DNA from 3 places in the Pseudomonas sp. EA_35y_Pfl2_R111 genome. Region 1 is predicted to be linked to each of the others. Evidence: riboswitches for the same ligand, from Rfam matches in the RefSeq annotation. Region 1 holds a riboswitch; each other region holds the start of a gene.
What was found. A riboswitch is a leader RNA that binds a small molecule or an ion and turns the genes downstream of it on or off. The one in region 1 is predicted to bind cobalamin.
Positions count from the first base shown of each region.

Region 2: it holds a riboswitch for cobalamin, as region 1 does, so the genes downstream of both, AACY25_RS05475 (energy-coupling factor ABC transporter permease) here and cobG (precorrin-3B synthase) in region 1, are expected to answer to the same signal.
Region 3: it holds a riboswitch for cobalamin, as region 1 does, so the genes downstream of both, cobO (cob(I)yrinic acid a,c-diamide adenosyltransferase) here and cobG (precorrin-3B synthase) in region 1, are expected to answer to the same signal.

Region 1 is NZ_CAXAOM010000006.1:78,420-80,675, forward strand. Features, by position in the region: gene cbiE (precorrin-6y C5,15-methyltransferase (decarboxylating) subunit CbiE) at 1-969, opposite strand, end outside; cobalamin riboswitch at 1,039-1,239, shown strand; gene cobG (precorrin-3B synthase) at 1,335-2,256, shown strand, end outside.
Region 2 is NZ_CAXAOM010000001.1:1,122,731-1,124,986, reverse strand. Features, by position in the region: gene AACY25_RS05485 (acyl-CoA dehydrogenase family protein) at 1-407, shown strand, start outside; gene AACY25_RS05480 (PaaI family thioesterase) at 417-872, shown strand; cobalamin riboswitch at 905-1,112, shown strand; gene AACY25_RS05475 (energy-coupling factor ABC transporter permease) at 1,169-1,849, shown strand; gene AACY25_RS05470 (hypothetical protein) at 1,854-2,256, opposite strand, start outside.
Region 3 is NZ_CAXAOM010000002.1:521,117-523,372, forward strand. Features, by position in the region: gene AACY25_RS10940 (cobyrinate a,c-diamide synthase) at 1-671, opposite strand, end outside; gene cobO (cob(I)yrinic acid a,c-diamide adenosyltransferase) at 671-1,282, opposite strand; cobalamin riboswitch at 1,393-1,617, opposite strand; gene AACY25_RS10950 (methyl-accepting chemotaxis protein) at 2,115-2,256, shown strand, end outside.

The DNA.
Region 1 (2,256 bases):
ACCAATAAAGATCGCATCCGGCGCAGCCAAGCCGGTCAAGGCCTCGGGCGCACGGCCGGCGACCAGTTGCAGGCCGGGCACACCAAGGGCATCGCGGTTGTGCTGGATATGCGCCTGGCGGCCGGCATCGGCCTCGACCGCAAGCGCCCGGCAGCTGGAGTGTGCGCGCATCCACTCAATGCCGATCGAACCGCAGCCGGCGCCGACATCCCAGAGCAGCTCACCGGGTTGCGGCGCCAGGCGCGCCAGGGTGATAGCGCGCACGTCGCGCTTGGTCAGCTGGCCGTCATGCTGATAGGCATCGTCTGGCAAACCTGGTGTGAGCGGCAGCAGGCGCGCATCGCCGGCAGCCACGCACTCGACCGCCAGTAGATTGAGATCGGCAACGCGCGGCAACACCCAGTCGCTGGCCAAACCGTCGATGCGCCGCTCCTGAGCGCCACCCAGATGCTCCAGTACGGTCAAGCGACTGGGGCCAAAACCGCGCACACGCAGCAACTCGGCCACGGCCGCCGGGCTTTCGCCGTCATTGCTCAACAGCAGCAGCCGTGCACCCGGGAATAGCTGCGCCTGCAACGCCGCCAACGGCCGCGCCACCAGCGACAGCACTGTCACCTCCTGCAACGGCCAACCCATACGGGCGGCGGCCAGTGACACTGACGAGGGCGCAGAAAATACCCGCAATTCCTCAGCCGGCAGCTGCCGCGCCAGGCTCGCGCCAACGCCATAGAACAGCGGATCACCGCTGGCCAGTACACACACCGACGTACCACGCCGCGCCAGCACCGGCTCCAGGCTAAAGGGGCTCGGCCACAGCTCATGCTGCCCCGGCAGATCGGCAGGCAATAGCGCCAACTGGCGGGCACCGCCGACGATGCACTGCGCCTCGCTCAGCGCCAACCGCGCCGCCTCACCCAGGCCGGCGTAGCCGTCTTCACCTATACCCACCAGGGTTAACCAGGCCGTCATGCGCTTTCCTCAAACCGTCATCAGCGCGCCGCCCGACCAGCTGGCTGTCGTGCCTGCGCGCAAAGCGGGCATAATAGCGCCTTCGTCGGTGCCCGCCGCCATTGTGCATAGGGCCTAAGAGGGAATCCGGAGCGATCCGCTGATCGTGACCGAGCTGCCCCCGCAACTGTAAACAGCGAGTCTGCCGCAACTGCGCCACTGGGTAACCGGGAAGGCCGCAGCAGATGATGACCTGTCAGCCAGGAGACCTGCCGACGACGCTAGTCGCGAGTGCCAACATCGGGCGGGGTGTACCGATGCCATGAAATCCCCTGTGGGCGGATTTCGCTGGTTCGGTCGCCGCGTCTTTGTTGTTGGTGACCTTTTTGCGCGACCGTCCAACCTCCGCCGACCTGCCCGACCCACGCCCTAGCGCGTGCCCCGGCCTGCTGCGTATCGTTCAGGCGCTGGACGGTGGCATCTGCCGGGTCAAGCTGGCCGGCGGCGTGCTCAGCAGCCAACAGGCACGGGCCATCGCCGAGGCTGCTGAGCGCTGCGCCAGTGGCGTGCTGGAGCTGACCAACCGCAGCAATCTGCAGATTCGTGGCGTATTGGCTGGCCAGCAGACTGAGTTGATCGAACGGCTGCTCGCCGCCGGCCTTGGCCCGAGCAACCCGGCCGCTGACGATGTGCGCAACCTGCTGCTCAGCCCCGCCGCCGGCTTCGACCCGCAGGCCCTGCTCGACACCCGCCCGCTGGCCGCCGCGCTGCTTGAGCTGCTGCAAAACACCCCGGCGCTGCATGGCTTGTCAGCCAAATTCGCCCTGCAGCTGGACGGCGGCGAAGCCCTGGCGATGCTCGAACACCCCCACGATATCTGGCTTAGCGCCCTGCCCGGCTCGCCGGCACGACTGGCGTTTGGCCTGGCCGGCTGCCCGACTGACAAGCCGCTGGGTGTGATCGACGCAGAGCAGGCCGTGCCGCTGGTGGAGCAACTGCTCAGGCTGTTCCTCGATCTGGCTGGGAGCGAACACAGCCGGATGCGCCAGCTGCTCGGTGTGATGACGCCCAGCCAGCTGCTGCAACAGCTACAAACGTGCCTGCCCTTTGCCGTACAAGCGACCCCTACCGACTGGCAGCGCGCGCCGGTCAGCCAACGCGCGCCCATTGGCATTTATCCACAGCAGCAGAACGGCCTGTGCATGGTCGCTACCGCCACGCGCCTAGGCCGGGTCGACGCCGCGCAACTCAAAGCACTGGCCGAACTGGCTGAGCACCATGGCGATGCCAGCCTGCGCCTGACGCCCT
Region 2 (2,256 bases), on a different contig from region 1:
TGCCAAGGCTGTACCGCGAAGCGCCGGTCAACTCGACCTGGGAAGGCTCGGGCAACGTGCAGTGCCTAGACGTGCTGCGCGCCTTGTCCAAGGAGCCGGGCGTGCTTGATGCGCTGTTTACCGAACTGGGCGACGGCCATGGCGATGCGCGGCTGAAAGCGCATATCACGCAACTGCAGGCGGATTTCCGCGACACCGCCGATATCCAATACCGCGCCCGTCAGCTCACCGAAGATGTGGCGCTGGCGCTGCAGGCCAAGCTGCTGCTGGAAGCCGGTAATGCGGCAGTGTCCGATGCCTTTATCGTCAGCCGTCTGGGCGGGCAGGGCGGTCGGGTTTACGGTACCTTGCCGCGTGGCGTGGATGTCGAAGCGCTGGTGGCGCGCAGTACGCCGCACCTGATCTGAGGCCTGAATATGCACGCCACTCTCTTTGAACAGTTACAGGCCTGGCTGGCCGGTGATATCGGTGCGGATTATGGTATCTCCCAGCTGCAGGCCGCAGCTGGGGTGGCGAGCTTCAGCAGTCAGCCGCCGGCCGTGCACTTTAATCCGCTTGGCGGTGTGCATGGCGGCTATACCGCCACGCTGTTCGATGCGGCGCTGGGGTTGGCGGTGTACTCGCAGGCCAGTGCCGAGGAGGTCTACGTGACCGCCAGCCTGCAAGTGAATTACCTGCGCCCGGTGGGGCTGGCGGCCTTGCCGCTCCATACCGAAGCTTGCGTGCAGCAGCGCGAGGGGCGACAGGTATCTGCGCAAGCCACTTTGCATGATGCTCAGGGGCAGCTGTGCGCCAACGCCAGTGCCGTATTTACCTGCTTGCGTCATACGGCGTCAGGCTCTCTTCCGTCTGTTGGCGCGCCTGCGCCATAAAATGCCGGGTCTGTCATTTCTCTCTGCCGCCGGGTAAGGTGGCCGCCGATGGTTCCAGCTCGTGTTAAGCGACTGGATGAAAAGGGAACATGGAAAGCACCGCAACCGGTGCTGAAGCCATGGCTGCCCCCGCAACTGTAAATGGTGAGCAACGCCCAGATGCCACTGGCCGCAAGGTCGGGAAGGCGGGCGAAGCGTCAAACCGTGAGCCAGGAGACCTGCCATCGAAGCCGGGCGCTTATGCCCATCCCCCTCAATCCAGATCATCGCGCGGTGGGCGCGGTACAGGAATTTCTATGCACATCGAACCAGAAGTCGTCACTGGCGCCAAACTCTTCCTCAGCTATGCAACCGCCGCCGGTGCCTTCGGCCTCACGGCCAAGCTTGCCCTCGACAGCGTGCGCGATAACGGTGGCTCCGCCGCCCTAGCGCTACGCAGCCTAATCACCACCGCCTTGGTGTTCTGCTTCTTTGAAGTCTTTCCGCATCAGGCGGTTGGCGTTTCTGAAGTGCATCTGATCCTCGGTTCAACCTTGCTGCTGCTGTTTGGTGCTGGTGCCACGGCTATCGGTTTGGCGCTCGGCCTGCTGCTGCAAGGGCTGCTATTCGCTCAGTTCGACTTGCCGCAGTACGGCATGAACGTCACCACCTTGCTGGTGCCGTTGTGGGGCATCAGTCTGCTGGCCAAACGCCTTATCGCGCCCGGCACTGCTTATGTGGATCTCTCCTATAAGCAAGCGTTGGCACTGTCGACGGCTTATCAGGGCGGTATCGTCGCCTGGGTAGGCTTCTGGGCGGTCTACGGCAACGGCTTCTCCGGCGAGAACCTGGCTGCCGTCGGTAGCTTCGGCCTGGCCTATATGAGTGTGATCCTGATCGAGCCACTGGTCGATCTGGGTGTGCTGGCCGCCGCCAAGGCGCTGTCGGCTTATAGCCGTGGGCCGCTGTTCAACTCGCGTCTGCACCAGCCGGCCTGATTGATCAGCGCCGCCGCTGCCAGATCAGCTTGCCGGTATTGCTTTCAGTGACCAGGTACTGGTCACTGAAACGATAGTAGGCGGCAGGCTGATAATCACTGCTGCCCTGCATCTGCACTTCCAGCAAGCCGTTGTTGCTCTGCCAGCGTCCGCTGTATTGCAGCTCGCCAGGGCTGTCGTAGTTCCAGTCTGAGCCGCCTGCCACGTTGCGCGTCCACTGCGAAACGCTGCCGTCATCACTCAGTTGCAGAATCATCTGGGTGGTCATGGAGGCGAAATTGGCGCCGCCGCTATTGATGATCTTCTCGTGCACCCAGGTGCCGATCAGTGCCGGGTCGCGTGTTGCGCTGCTGCTCGGGCTGCTACTTTGCGCGGCGGCTGCAGTGCTAAGGTTCTGCCGGTGGAAC
Region 3 (2,256 bases), on a different contig from region 1:
GCGAAACTGACCGGCGGCGGCAGACTGGTATCGGCGCTGGCGGCCAAGGCATCAGCGGCGGCGTCCAGGCGCGTATCCAGATCAGCCAACTCGCCCGCCTGCACCAGACCCAGATGGCGACTCGGCAAGCCGACTTCGGCGCTACGCGGCAGCGCGCCGTACCAGCGGATCGAGGCCGGCAGCGCATCGCGCAATATCTCGCCATGCCGCGTACTGCCAACCCGGTTACCAAGCACCCCAGAGAACGGCAGATCCGGCTGAAAGGTCGCCAGGCCATGGGCCATCGCGCCGAAGGTCTGCGCCATGGCAGAGCCGTCGATGACCGCTAGCACCGGCACGCCAAAATGCCGGGCCAGATCGGCGGCCGATGGCGTGCCATCGAACAGGCCCATCACCCCTTCAATCAGAATCAGATCGGCCTCACCGGCGGCCTCCCAGAGCAAGCGACGGCTTTCTACTTCGCCGACCATCCACAGGTCGAGCTGGTACACCGGCGCGCCGCTGGCGCGGGCGAGAATCATCGGGTCGAGAAAATCCGGGCCGCATTTGAATACCCGCACGCGCTTGCCCTGGCGTGTATGTAAACGCGCCAGGGCAGCGGTCACTGTGGTCTTGCCTTGGCCAGAGGCCGGCGCGGCGATCAATAGTGCGGGGCAAGAGCGGGCGCTGATCAAAATTCGACTCCCTTCTGCGCCTTTACCCCGGCCTTGAACGCGTGCTTGACCAGGCTCATCTCGGTGACGGTATCCGCCGCCTCGATCATCCCTGGCAGCGCGCCGCGACCGGTTACCACCACATGCTGCAGCAGCGGCCGCCCTTCAATATCGGCGAGCACCGCGTCGAGCTCCAGATAACCGTATTTCAGGGCGATATTCAGCTCGTCGAGCACCACCAGGCCGATGGCCGGATCGTTAAGCAGTTGCGCCGCTACCGCCCAGGCTTCGCGGGCCTTGTCGATATCGCGTTGGCGATCCTGGGTCTCCCAGGTAAAGCCCTCGCCCATTACGTGATAACTGACTTCATCGGGAAAGCGGCGAAAGAAGGCTTCTTCGCCGGTGCTGGCCGCGCCCTTGATAAATTGCACTACGCCAACCTTGAGGCCGTGCCCCAGCGCGCGGGCGACCATGCCAAAGGCGCTGCTGCTCTTGCCCTTGCCATTACCGCTGTGCACCAGCAGCAGGCCGTATTCGTCCCGGGCCTGGGCGATTTTCTCGTCAATAAGGGCTTTCTTGCGGGCCATTCGCGCCTTATGCCGGGCGTCACGCTCAATCGATTCAGTCAACGCACTGCTCCACCGCCACAGGGCGATCTGGCTGGAAAAAGCATGCGGAGATAGAGAAAGCGCGCGCCCACGCAAAGCGCCAAGCACGCGCCAGCCATCGCCCTCCGCGATGCCGTGGACTGCAACAGGCCGGTCTCCGGGCTTGTGAGCGAACCGTCAAGGCTCTCGGCCGCGCCTTCCCATGCATACAGCACAGTGGCACTTGCGGCGATTGACTCACTTACCGTTGCGGGGGCAGCGTCGGAATGACTGGCGTAAACGCACAACGCACCGACTTCCCAGTTTCACCCCGCACACGCACAGCGTTGGGGGGCACCTGTTACAAGGCGCGAAGGGTAGAGAGTTCGGGTTTGGGCGTCAAACGTCGATTGTTCGGGCCTTCAGATGGAAACCCCTAGGCGGTGTAGGGGTTTCCCCTATATTCCGTTGCCACGGCGAACTCCTATCTTTCCCAGCATTCGAACTCGTGGGAAAACTCGCCGTGTTGACCTATTGCACTCTCTGGTTGGGAATCGTCATCTGTCTGGCCGGGCTTGGCTTCGGCCTGCCGTGGGTGAGTGGCGTGGGCGCCCTGCTCACGGCAATCGCCGCGCTGTTCCTGCGGCCGCAAACCGTCGCCGTCGCGCCGCAAATCGAGGTTGTCGAGGCGCCGTCTTCACCAGACTGCGAACCTCTGCTGCGCGCCGTTCTGCCGGCCTGGAACCAGAACCTGGGACAGATCAGGCAATTGCTGACCCTCAATGTCGGCCAGTTGTTCGAGCGCTTCGCCAGCCTTGGCCAGCACCTGGAGCAGACCCTGAGCCGCTCTGACAGCGCAACCGGCAACGCCGGCATGACCGACAGCCTGCGGCAGGCGCAGCGGCGTCTCGACGAAGTCACCACCGCCTTCCACGCCGCCAGCGTGCACAAGAACGAACTGCTCGCCACCATCAGCCACCTCAACAGCTACGCCAGCGAGTTGCAGGCGATGTCCA